3 regions of the Exiguobacterium sp. ERU653 genome follow, and region 2 is predicted to be linked to each of the others. Evidence: riboswitches for the same ligand, from Rfam matches in the RefSeq annotation. Region 2 holds a riboswitch; each other region holds the start of a gene.
The links. Region 2 has a riboswitch for S-adenosylmethionine ahead of metK (methionine adenosyltransferase). Riboswitches for the same ligand answer to the same signal wherever they lie in the genome.
Positions count from the first base shown of each region.

Region 1 (3,211 bases), 370 kb from region 2:
AGACAGAAAACGACTTAAAACGATCACTCGTGCAGATGAATAGATATTTAGGAGCGAATCAAATAATAAAAGTGGATGGTTTACTTTTTGTTTTTTCGTTTTTAGCCATTGTTTTATGCCATATTTTTGAATCTCAAGGTAGATGTGATGATCATTCTTTTGACAATCATTACATTATCGTTTATTAAACATGTTGCATCGTTAATAAAGAAGGATAGTTAAATCGTTATGAATCGAAACGTAGGAACCACAGATAGATAATAAGATTACTTTTTCAATTTGAATTGTTTGATCCGCCACATCATCGACGTCATAAAAGCTGCCCATCCACCGAGTACAAGGATATAAATTGCCAAGAAAAACACAAATGCTCCATAGTCTTCGAGCTCTTCGAATGGATTCTGAATAATCATCGGTTCGGATAGTATGCCGACCACCATCAATGGAATGAAAAATAGAAAAAATCGCTTCCAAAAGTAGTGTTTGTATAGTTGTGGCAATGTCTGCTCCATGATCGACCCTCCTCAATGAAATTACACTTATTTACATATATGATAGCATATACACAATTGATGTTGGATGATTGGTCTTTATTTTTTAGCCGATTTCAAATGAAAAGAGGGTGGCCGATTCATTCAGCCGCCCTGCAGTCAATTCATTCACTTGTTCCAGTCAGTTCTCCCGTCCCGAACGTCGCGCTGAACGCACGGCACCAGATGACGACGGTGTTGTACTCTTCTAGATTCACATCCTTAGGGACCAAGTAGTTTTGATTCCCGATATTCCCTTTTAGAGCCCCTAGACTGACGCCTTCGGTCGTCTCTTGACCTGGTTTTGTCAAATAGACAAATAAGTCTGGACCGTTCGTCGTCTCGAACTCTTCAAATCGGAGATATGTCCCGTCTTCTGCCTCGACCGAGCGGATCGTCCCGGTCGTCTCATAATTTTTCTCCCCGTCCATGAACACACCCGCTACTTCGGTTGGACTCGGTTGTGCTTCCGGTGTCTCAGACGTCTCTTCTCCCGCTTCTTCTTCAGGGGCTGGTGATTCGACAGCTGTCGGTGGCAACCCTTCGTCGACCGTCTCTGTTAAAAATAGTGGGGAGATCAGCCACCAGGCGATGGCTATGATGGCGATACCGATGATTCCGATGATGATTTTTGTACGAGTCTTCATATATAATCCTCCTTTTCAGGTGTTTGAATCGTTACATTCCTTTTCCCGATTCATGGGCTTATAAAAAGACGCGAATCATTCAATTCGCGTCAGTTGAACATCATGCTGTCTCGGTCCACTTCTCCTCGATGAACTCGTCGCGTCCCGAGATGGCCCGGTCCTCCTTATAATGCTTCGGATTTTTTTTATGATAGTCCTGATGGTAGTCTTCTGCAGCAAAGAACGTCGTTGCTGGAATGATTTTCGTGACGATCGGGGCCGTGAAGCGCCTACTCGCTGCCAACACATCGCGACTCGTCTCAGCAGCGACTTGTTGTTCTTCCGTGTGATAGAAGATAGCTGGGGCATACTGAGGTCCCCGGTCTTGGAATTGACCACCGTCATCGGTCGGGTCGGTCTGAATCCAATACAGTTCAAGGAGACGTTCATACGAGAATAATGCTGGATCATATGTGATTTGAACGACCTCAAGGTGCCCCGTCGTCCCGGTTTTTACTTGTTCATATGTCGGATTGGCGACTTGTCCACCCATATAGCCGGATATGATGCCTTCAATCCCTGGTAATTCCTCAAATGGTGTCACCATACACCAAAAACAGCCACCTGCGAATGTTGCTTTTTCCATTCTGTCGTTCCCTCCAAATCGTCATTCAACAAAAAAGCGCTCACGTCGGATGACATGAGCGCTTTCGTCATATCGTCCAAGGTTTCCCTTGCTGGTCGTAGCACCTTGCCTAAGGCAGGTTGCTGTGAAGTCGCGGAGCCAGATCTCTCGTTCACTCTTGATATCGATATGTAGTTGGTGAGAGCATCATATCACCCTCAAAATACATTCGTCAATGATTCGGTTTTCGTTTCAACTGAAAAACAGTCAAGACGATGATGAATCCAATCAAAGCGATGGAAATGGGTGTACCATAAGGCACATTTTCACCGTATAGCTGTATGAAAAATAGACCGAACACAGCTAGCAACACGAATATGTAGGATCGTGTCATAGGAACCTCCTGTTTTTTCTTAAGTGTAACAAGAACACATCGACTTGGCGATACGAAAAGGAAATCAGACATAGAGCACGAATAAAAGGGGAGAGATAAAGGAGGAATGTATGATGGAACAAATCCAATTACATGAACTGACGATTGAACGTGCGCATCGTGGGTATAAAGAAGGACAATTCACGGCGAGAGACGTGACCGCCTATTATTTAGGACGGATTGCGACATATAATGAACGGCTTCACGCCGTCATTCAAGTCAATCCAGACGCCCTGTTCGAAGCAGAGGCGGCAGACCGAGCCTACCGAAAAGGAGTACGCAAACCGCTACTCGGTATTCCCGTCTTGATCAAGGACAACATCGAGACGAACGGTCTGATGCGCACGACAGCGGGTGCCGCCGCGATGCGACATCATTTCGCCGGTCGAGATGCCGAGCTCGTCAAACGGTTACGGGCTGACGGGGCTATTATCCTTGGGAAGGCGAACCTGTCCGAGTGGGCGAACTTTTTAACGGAAGGTATGCCGAACGGATGGAGTGCCGTCGGTGGACAGACGATGAACCCATATGGCGACGCGTTAAATGTCGGGGGATCAAGTTCGGGGTCGGCTTCTGCGGTCGCGGCGAACCTCGCTCTTCTTGCGGTAGGGTCCGAGACGAGCGGTTCAATCGTCCATCCGAGTGTCCATAACAGCATCGTCGGGATCAAGCCGACCGTCGGATTGATCAGCCGCTCCGGAATCATTCCGATCTCACGTTCTCAAGATACGGCAGGACCGATGGCGCGTACGCTTCGTGATGCGGTCATCTCCTTACAATCGATGTGTGGTGAGGATGAATCGGATCCGGCGACTCTTGAGACACCGGTCGGCCCCCCTTACGTGACATGTCTCGACGTGAGGCAGGCGGTCGGGATGCGCGTCGGGTTCGTCAAACCGGACATTTCAGACGAAGAAGTCGGATTGTATGAACAGGCAATCCAGTTGCTACGACAAGCCGAAATCGAACTCGTCGAGGTCACGCTGCCGAAGCATGC
Region 1 covers NZ_JACSKV010000001.1:826,462-829,672, reverse strand. The annotation lists gene KNO95_RS04290 (class I adenylate-forming enzyme family protein) at 1-43, shown strand, start outside; gene KNO95_RS04285 (hypothetical protein) at 267-512, opposite strand; gene KNO95_RS04280 (DM13 domain-containing protein) at 656-1,177, opposite strand; gene msrA (peptide-methionine (S)-S-oxide reductase MsrA) at 1,278-1,802, opposite strand; SAM riboswitch class I at 1,870-1,969, opposite strand; gene KNO95_RS04270 (hypothetical protein) at 2,014-2,175, opposite strand; gene KNO95_RS04265 (amidase family protein) at 2,289-3,211, shown strand, end outside.
Region 1: it holds a riboswitch for S-adenosylmethionine, as region 2 does, so the genes downstream of both, msrA (peptide-methionine (S)-S-oxide reductase MsrA) here and metK (methionine adenosyltransferase) in region 2, are expected to answer to the same signal.

Region 2 (3,211 bases):
ATCATTCCCTATCATAGTGTTTTTATCCTGCACTACATTTCTTTTTCATGACGATTCATTAGAAAACGTTATCTTAGCATTCGACTTGGGTATAAAACTAGCAATGCCAATCAAATGAAGGAGTGGAACAACATGGAACCAAAATTAGAGCATGACCCGAAAGTCGAACAAACAGAGAACCCAAATCGTCAATTTGACCAAATGAACGCGGGAAGTCCGAAAATCAACGTCGTGACCGGCATGTTACTCGGTGCACTTGTCGGTGGTCTTCTCGCATTACTTAGCTCCTCGAATCGAGATCATACGAAACAATCCCTCTCGAGCGCAAAATCTTCGGTCGGCGGCATTGTCAATGAAATGAAACAAGACCCTGCTGGTAAAGCCTCACAGGTTATTGAACAAGTGAAGACGGCTTCCGGCAAAATTCAGGAAGTATCTACAGACGTTCAGAACGTATATGAAAAAGTCGTCGGAGAAGTAGATACAGTTAAAGAAGACGTCAATAAAATCGTTGATACAGCACAAGAAGCCAAGTCTGATTTACAAGATATCGGTGAGAAGGTCGTCGAAGCGAAAGATACAGCTCTCGGACAAGAAACAACTTCCAACGATTCTGAGTCAGACGAAAATAAACAGACACCATCAACTACATGAACCAAAAAAACGACCTTTCCGCGGAAAGGTCGTTTTTGATTACGCGAAACGCTTCGCGCCTTCTTCAAGAACTGCTGCTTTATCTGTTTGCTCCCAAGGGAGTTCCACATCTGTACGACCGAAGTGACCGTAAGCTGCTGTCTGTTTGTAGATCGGGCGACGAAGGTCGAGCATTTTGATAATACCTGCCGGACGGAGGTCAAAGTTCTCACGAACGAGTTCAACGAGTTCTGTTTCGCTCAATTTTCCAGTGCCGAATGTATCGACAGCGATTGATACAGGGTGTGCAACCCCGATCGCATACGCGAGTTGTACTTCCGCTTTATCCGCAAGTCCTGCTGCAACGATGTTTTTCGCTACATAGCGGGCTGCGTATGCCGCTGAACGGTCAACTTTTGTCGGATCTTTACCAGAGAATGCACCACCGCCGTGACGAGCGTATCCACCGTACGTATCGACGATGATTTTACGTCCTGTCAAACCTGCATCCCCTTGTGGTCCACCGATTACGAAGCGACCAGTCGGGTTGATGAAGTATTTCGTTTCAGCATCGATAAGTTCAGCCGGAATGACTGCTTCGATGACATATTTTTTCAAGTCTTCTTGAATTTGCTCGAGTGTAATCTCTTCTGCATGCTGCGTCGAGATAACGATTGTATCGATACGAACAGGGTTGTTATTCTCATCGTACTCAACCGTTACTTGTGTTTTCCCATCCGGACGGAGGTACTCAAGCGTACCGTTCTTACGTACTTCCGCAAGACGACGTGACAACTTGTGTGCCAACGAGATTGGGAGGGGCATGAGTTCAGGTGTCTCGTTTGTTGCGTATCCGAACATGAGACCTTGGTCTCCTGCCCCGATTGCATCAAGCTCCTCTTCAGTCATTTGACCTTCACGAGCTTCAAGGGCTTGGTCTACACCTTGCGCGATATCGACCGATTGTTCGTCAATCGATGTCAAGACTGCACATGTTTCAGCATCGAAACCATATTTCGCACGTGTGTATCCGATTTCACGGATCGTTTCACGGACAACTTTCGGGATATCCACGTAAGTTGACGTTGTGATTTCACCAGCTACGAGTACAAGACCTGTTGTGACAGACGTTTCTGCCGCAACACGGGCATTCGGGTCTTCCGCTAAAATGGCATCCAAAATCGAGTCAGAAATCTGATCACAAATTTTGTCTGGATGTCCTTCAGTAACCGACTCTGAAGTAAAAAGTCGACGGTTCAAATTTGACATTCAAAAAACCTCCTATAATAAGGGTGATATGTGGACGGTACTCGTTCCCCTTACGCGTTGCTTTGGGACGGTAATGAAAAAAACCTCCCCCCGATGACATACATGGGGAAAGGTTGAATCGTTCTTCCTTACCCTCTTATCGTTCGAAGCTAATGGCTTCGCTTCAGGATAGCACCTTTTCCGCACAAGACTTCATGTCGGACGGTTGCTGGGCTTCGTAGGGCCTTGTTCCCTCCACCGCTCAGAATAAGAGTATCCGTTACGAAAACCATCATATAAATGACATCCGATTATGTCAAGGGAATTGAACGAATTCGTATTTTTTTCACAGACTTGCTAAACATTTCTGTTTGTGAATCGTCAACCATTTTTTTATTTCGTTTCTTTTTTTTAACACCTTGTGATAAGAGAATGTGTTAAACTATCCTTGTAAGAAAGCGCTTACTTAATAGAGAAGAAATGCTTGTTTTTAATTAGTGTGTCACATATAATTAAAAATGTCATACTAATTAATCTTGATTGCGGAAGTATGCGGATTTCATCCACATCTATTTAGGGGAAAGGTGGGATTCAGGATGGCGACAACGCTCCTGAAAATCGAAGAATTAATTAATGGTACCGACATGTTACGGAACTTGACGGTTCCAGAGCTGGTAGAAGAAGCCATTCAAAATGGTGAAGGTGTACTGACAAAAGACGGGGCATTATCTGTCAGCACCGGTGCTTTTACCGGACGGTCACCGAAAGACAAATTCGTCGTACAAGATGAAGTCAGCAACAACCTTGTCGATTGGGGGAAGGTCAACCAACCAATCGCTGAAGAGAAGTTTTCAGCACTTCTTGAAAAAGTACTCAATCACTTAGAGAAGAAAGATAAGCTCTACTATCTTGAAGCTGCGGCTGGCGCGGATGAACACTACACTTTACCCGTTCGTGCCATCACAGAGTATGCGTGGCACAGTCTATTCGCTAAACAACTCTTCTTACGTGAATGGCCGACGAAAGGTGCGTTCGACCCGTTTACGGTCATTTATGCACCGAGTTATAAAGCAGACCCTGCGGTCGATGGCACAAACTCAGAGACATTCATTCTCGTTTCATTCGCCAAACGTACAATTCTGATCGGGGGAACAGAATACGGTGGTGAAATTAAAAAATCAATCTTCTCCGTCATGAACTTCTTGTTGCCTGAACAAAACGTGTTATCGATGCACTGTTCGGCAAATGTCAATGATGCGAACGAAACGGCTCTCTTTTTCGGGTTGTCGGGAACTGGGAAGACGACACTTTCGGCTGACCTTGAGCGTCA
Region 2 covers NZ_JACSKV010000001.1:1,200,865-1,204,075, forward strand. The annotation lists gene KNO95_RS06190 (hypothetical protein) at 133-654, shown strand; gene metK (methionine adenosyltransferase) at 694-1,902, opposite strand; SAM riboswitch class I at 2,036-2,155, opposite strand; gene pckA (phosphoenolpyruvate carboxykinase (ATP)) at 2,478-3,211, shown strand, end outside.

Region 3 (3,211 bases), on a different contig from region 2:
GGTGAAATGGTGGTTCCGTGTCGACATCGCCTTGAGCGACTTTATGAAGATTGCATTTTATACGTACGTCGTCAGTTTGATCTTCATTTTAGCGGCGGCGTTGTTCCGAGAGACCAATCTACTTGTCGTCAGTAGCATCGCGGCTGCATTAACATTTTTTATTAAGCGGCTCCTCATTCAAAAAGAGCGGCAAGATGCATTCAAATCGTTGATCGAACAATACGATGAAGCAAAAGAAGCCGTCTCCTTGTCACAGAGTGAGGCGCAAGCCATCGAAGTTTTTTTAAGTCAGTGTGAACAATTGAATCACTACGATGAAGGATATGTCGAGTTCAGATTGTTCGATCGTATACTCTACTTTGATTTGAAGACACGTCAACCAATCGATCGACCAGTCGTATACGCACTACTCGACATCAGTCAACCGAATGACCCCGTCCTCGACTATGAGATGCGATTTGAATGGGATGCCTCACTTTCCGATGCTTTCCATAATGACTATCATAGCTTCGTCTCTGTCCGCTCGGAAGAAATAGAAGGAATTCGTACATGGATTGTCATGACCGGCGAGCCGGTTTATGGATATCCAAAAATCATTCAGCAGGAAATCATCAAACTCTTAAAGTCGTTCAATCGGACCATCAGTCGGTGTCATGAACGAGACCGTCTCTATACCGAGAGCCGGACGGATAGTTTGACGCTTCTCGCAAATGCACGCGCATTTTATGAATATGGGATTCAACAAATATCCGATATCTCGATGTATCCGATTTCGGTCGCCATGCTCGATATTGATTTCTTCAAAAAAATCAATGATACGTATGGACATCAAGTCGGTGACCACGTGTTACAAGAATTCGGGCGACGAATTCGACAAGTACTTCGTACAGATGATTTTGCCGCACGATATGGCGGGGAAGAATTCATTTTACTCCTCAACCAGTGTGATATGACCCAAGCGATTGAAGTCGCAGAGCGCATTCGTCACCAAATCGAAGCAAAACCATTTTGTGTCGACCAACACGAAATTTCTGTGACCACGTCGATTGGAGTCGATACGATTGAAGCGTTTGGAAATAAGCGTCTAGATGATACGATTCGAAACGCAGACCGCGCGCTGTATGTCGGTGGGAAATATGCAGGACGTAACCGCGTGGCACACTTCAACAATTTAACGACGTAAACTCCCCTTTCTCACATCGAATTGGGGAGTTTTTAAGTTGACAACTAGATTCGAAACAGGTACGTTAAGGAACGTGTTTGATAATGGAATAGACTAACTTTTTATCGAGAGAGACGGAGGGACTGGCCCTGTGAAGTCTCGGCAGCGGGGAACCTGTGCCAAATCCAGCGGGCGTATTGCTCGAAAGATGAAAAGGGTATTTCGCACGAAGGACCTTTTTCTCAGAAAAGGGTCCTTTTTATTTTTAATGAGGTGATTATTTTGGAACAACCAACAGCAAACAAATGGGCACTCTTGCCGTTGCTCGTCTTCTTACTCTTCTTCATCGGAGCGGGTGTCTATTACGGGGACTTTTATAAGTTTCCAGTCCTCGTTGCGGCCATCATCGCCTTGATGGTTGCAGCATTCATGACAAAAGGAAATGCTACCCAAACCGTCGAGCGCATCGCTCAAGGAGCCGGCAATCCGGGAATCATCATTATGATTTTTATCTTCTTACTGGCCGGCGCATTTTCAACCGTCGCTGAATCAATCGGCGCCATCGATGCAACGGTCAACGCTGCGTTGACTCTCTTACCACCATCGCTTCTTTTGAGCGGGCTCTTCGTCATTGCCGCCTTCATCTCCATGGCGATGGGAACGTCGACCGGGACGATTGCTGCACTTGCACCAATCGCACTCGGTATACATGAAGAGAGTGGTGTCAACGTCGCCATCGCTGCGGCAGCGGTCGTCGGGGGTGCGATGTTCGGGGATAACCTCTCGTTTATCTCAGATACGACCATCGCTGCTGTGCGGACACAACGGACGAATATGCGTGATAAGTTCCGAACGAACTTCTGGATTGTGTTACCGGCCGCAATCATCACAACCATTTTACTCGCCGTCTTATCGAACGGTGAATCGACTGTCGATGTCGCTGCATTTGAGTGGTATAAACTGATTCCGTATCTCGCGGTGATCGGACTAGCGTTAACAGGACTGAACGTCATTCTCGTTTTGTTAGGTGGGATTACGCTCACGGGTATCATTGGTCTACTTGACGGAAGCTTATCTGTGACAGCGTTTGTGACAGCCATTGCGGACGGGATGATCGGCATGGCCGAAATCTCGTTCTTGACGTTACTCATGGGCGGACTTGTCGGACTCATTTCACATAACGGCGGTCTCGCATATTTACGTGATGCCTTGACGTCACGCATCCAAAAACGGGCCGGTGCTGAATGGAGTATCGCCGGTCTTGTCAGTGCGACAAACGTGGCGACGGCGAACAACACGATTTCCATTCTCGTAGCCGGACCGCTTGCAGCGAACATTGCAGACGAATATGACATCGAACGGAAAAAGTCTGCTAGCGTGCTCGACATCTTCTCGTGCGGCGTACAAGGGATTCTCCCATACGGAGCACAACTCCTCATTGCCGCAGAGTTGACGGAGACGGCATCGCCTGACCTCGTCCCGTTCATGTTCTATCCGTTCCTCCTCTTTATTTGCGGAGGGATTGCCATTGCTTTCAACTTCCCGCGCTTTAAAAAACAGTCATAAGCGAAAACACCCCTTTCTCAAAGGGGTGTTTGTCGTTTGGTCACCATCTCTTGTTTCAATTGCTCGTTCCGTTTCTTGAACGCCCGTCGCTTGAGCACTTCCTCAAGCCCTCGACTGATGGCCCATAGTATGACTAAGAGCAGACCGAGCATCGACAAGCGAAACGGGCTTTGAATAAATTCTTCCCACTGGTCTCCGATGACAGAGAAAATGACGACGACGAGCAGTTTACCAAATCCCGCTGCTAATATGAACGTACGGAGCTTCATTTGGATGAGCGCCAGTAAATAGGTAATCAAACTGACCGGGATGAACGGGAGTGAATATAAGAACCCGAGCGAAATCGGGCTCATGTGATTAATTCGTTCTAACCAATATATCGCCGTCTTATGCTTCTCAAGCCATCGTGTCATCGGTTTTCGGAAGATGTACCGGACGGCCGCGAAGACGACAATCGTTCCGAGAAGACTCCCGATCCACGAC
Region 3 covers NZ_JACSKV010000002.1:34,891-38,101, forward strand. The annotation lists gene KNO95_RS10175 (GGDEF domain-containing protein) at 1-1,183, shown strand, start outside; SAM riboswitch class I at 1,282-1,377, shown strand; gene KNO95_RS10180 (Na+/H+ antiporter NhaC family protein) at 1,445-2,728, shown strand; gene KNO95_RS10185 (TVP38/TMEM64 family protein) at 2,746-3,211, opposite strand, start outside.
Region 3: it holds a riboswitch for S-adenosylmethionine, as region 2 does, so the genes downstream of both, KNO95_RS10180 (Na+/H+ antiporter NhaC family protein) here and metK (methionine adenosyltransferase) in region 2, are expected to answer to the same signal.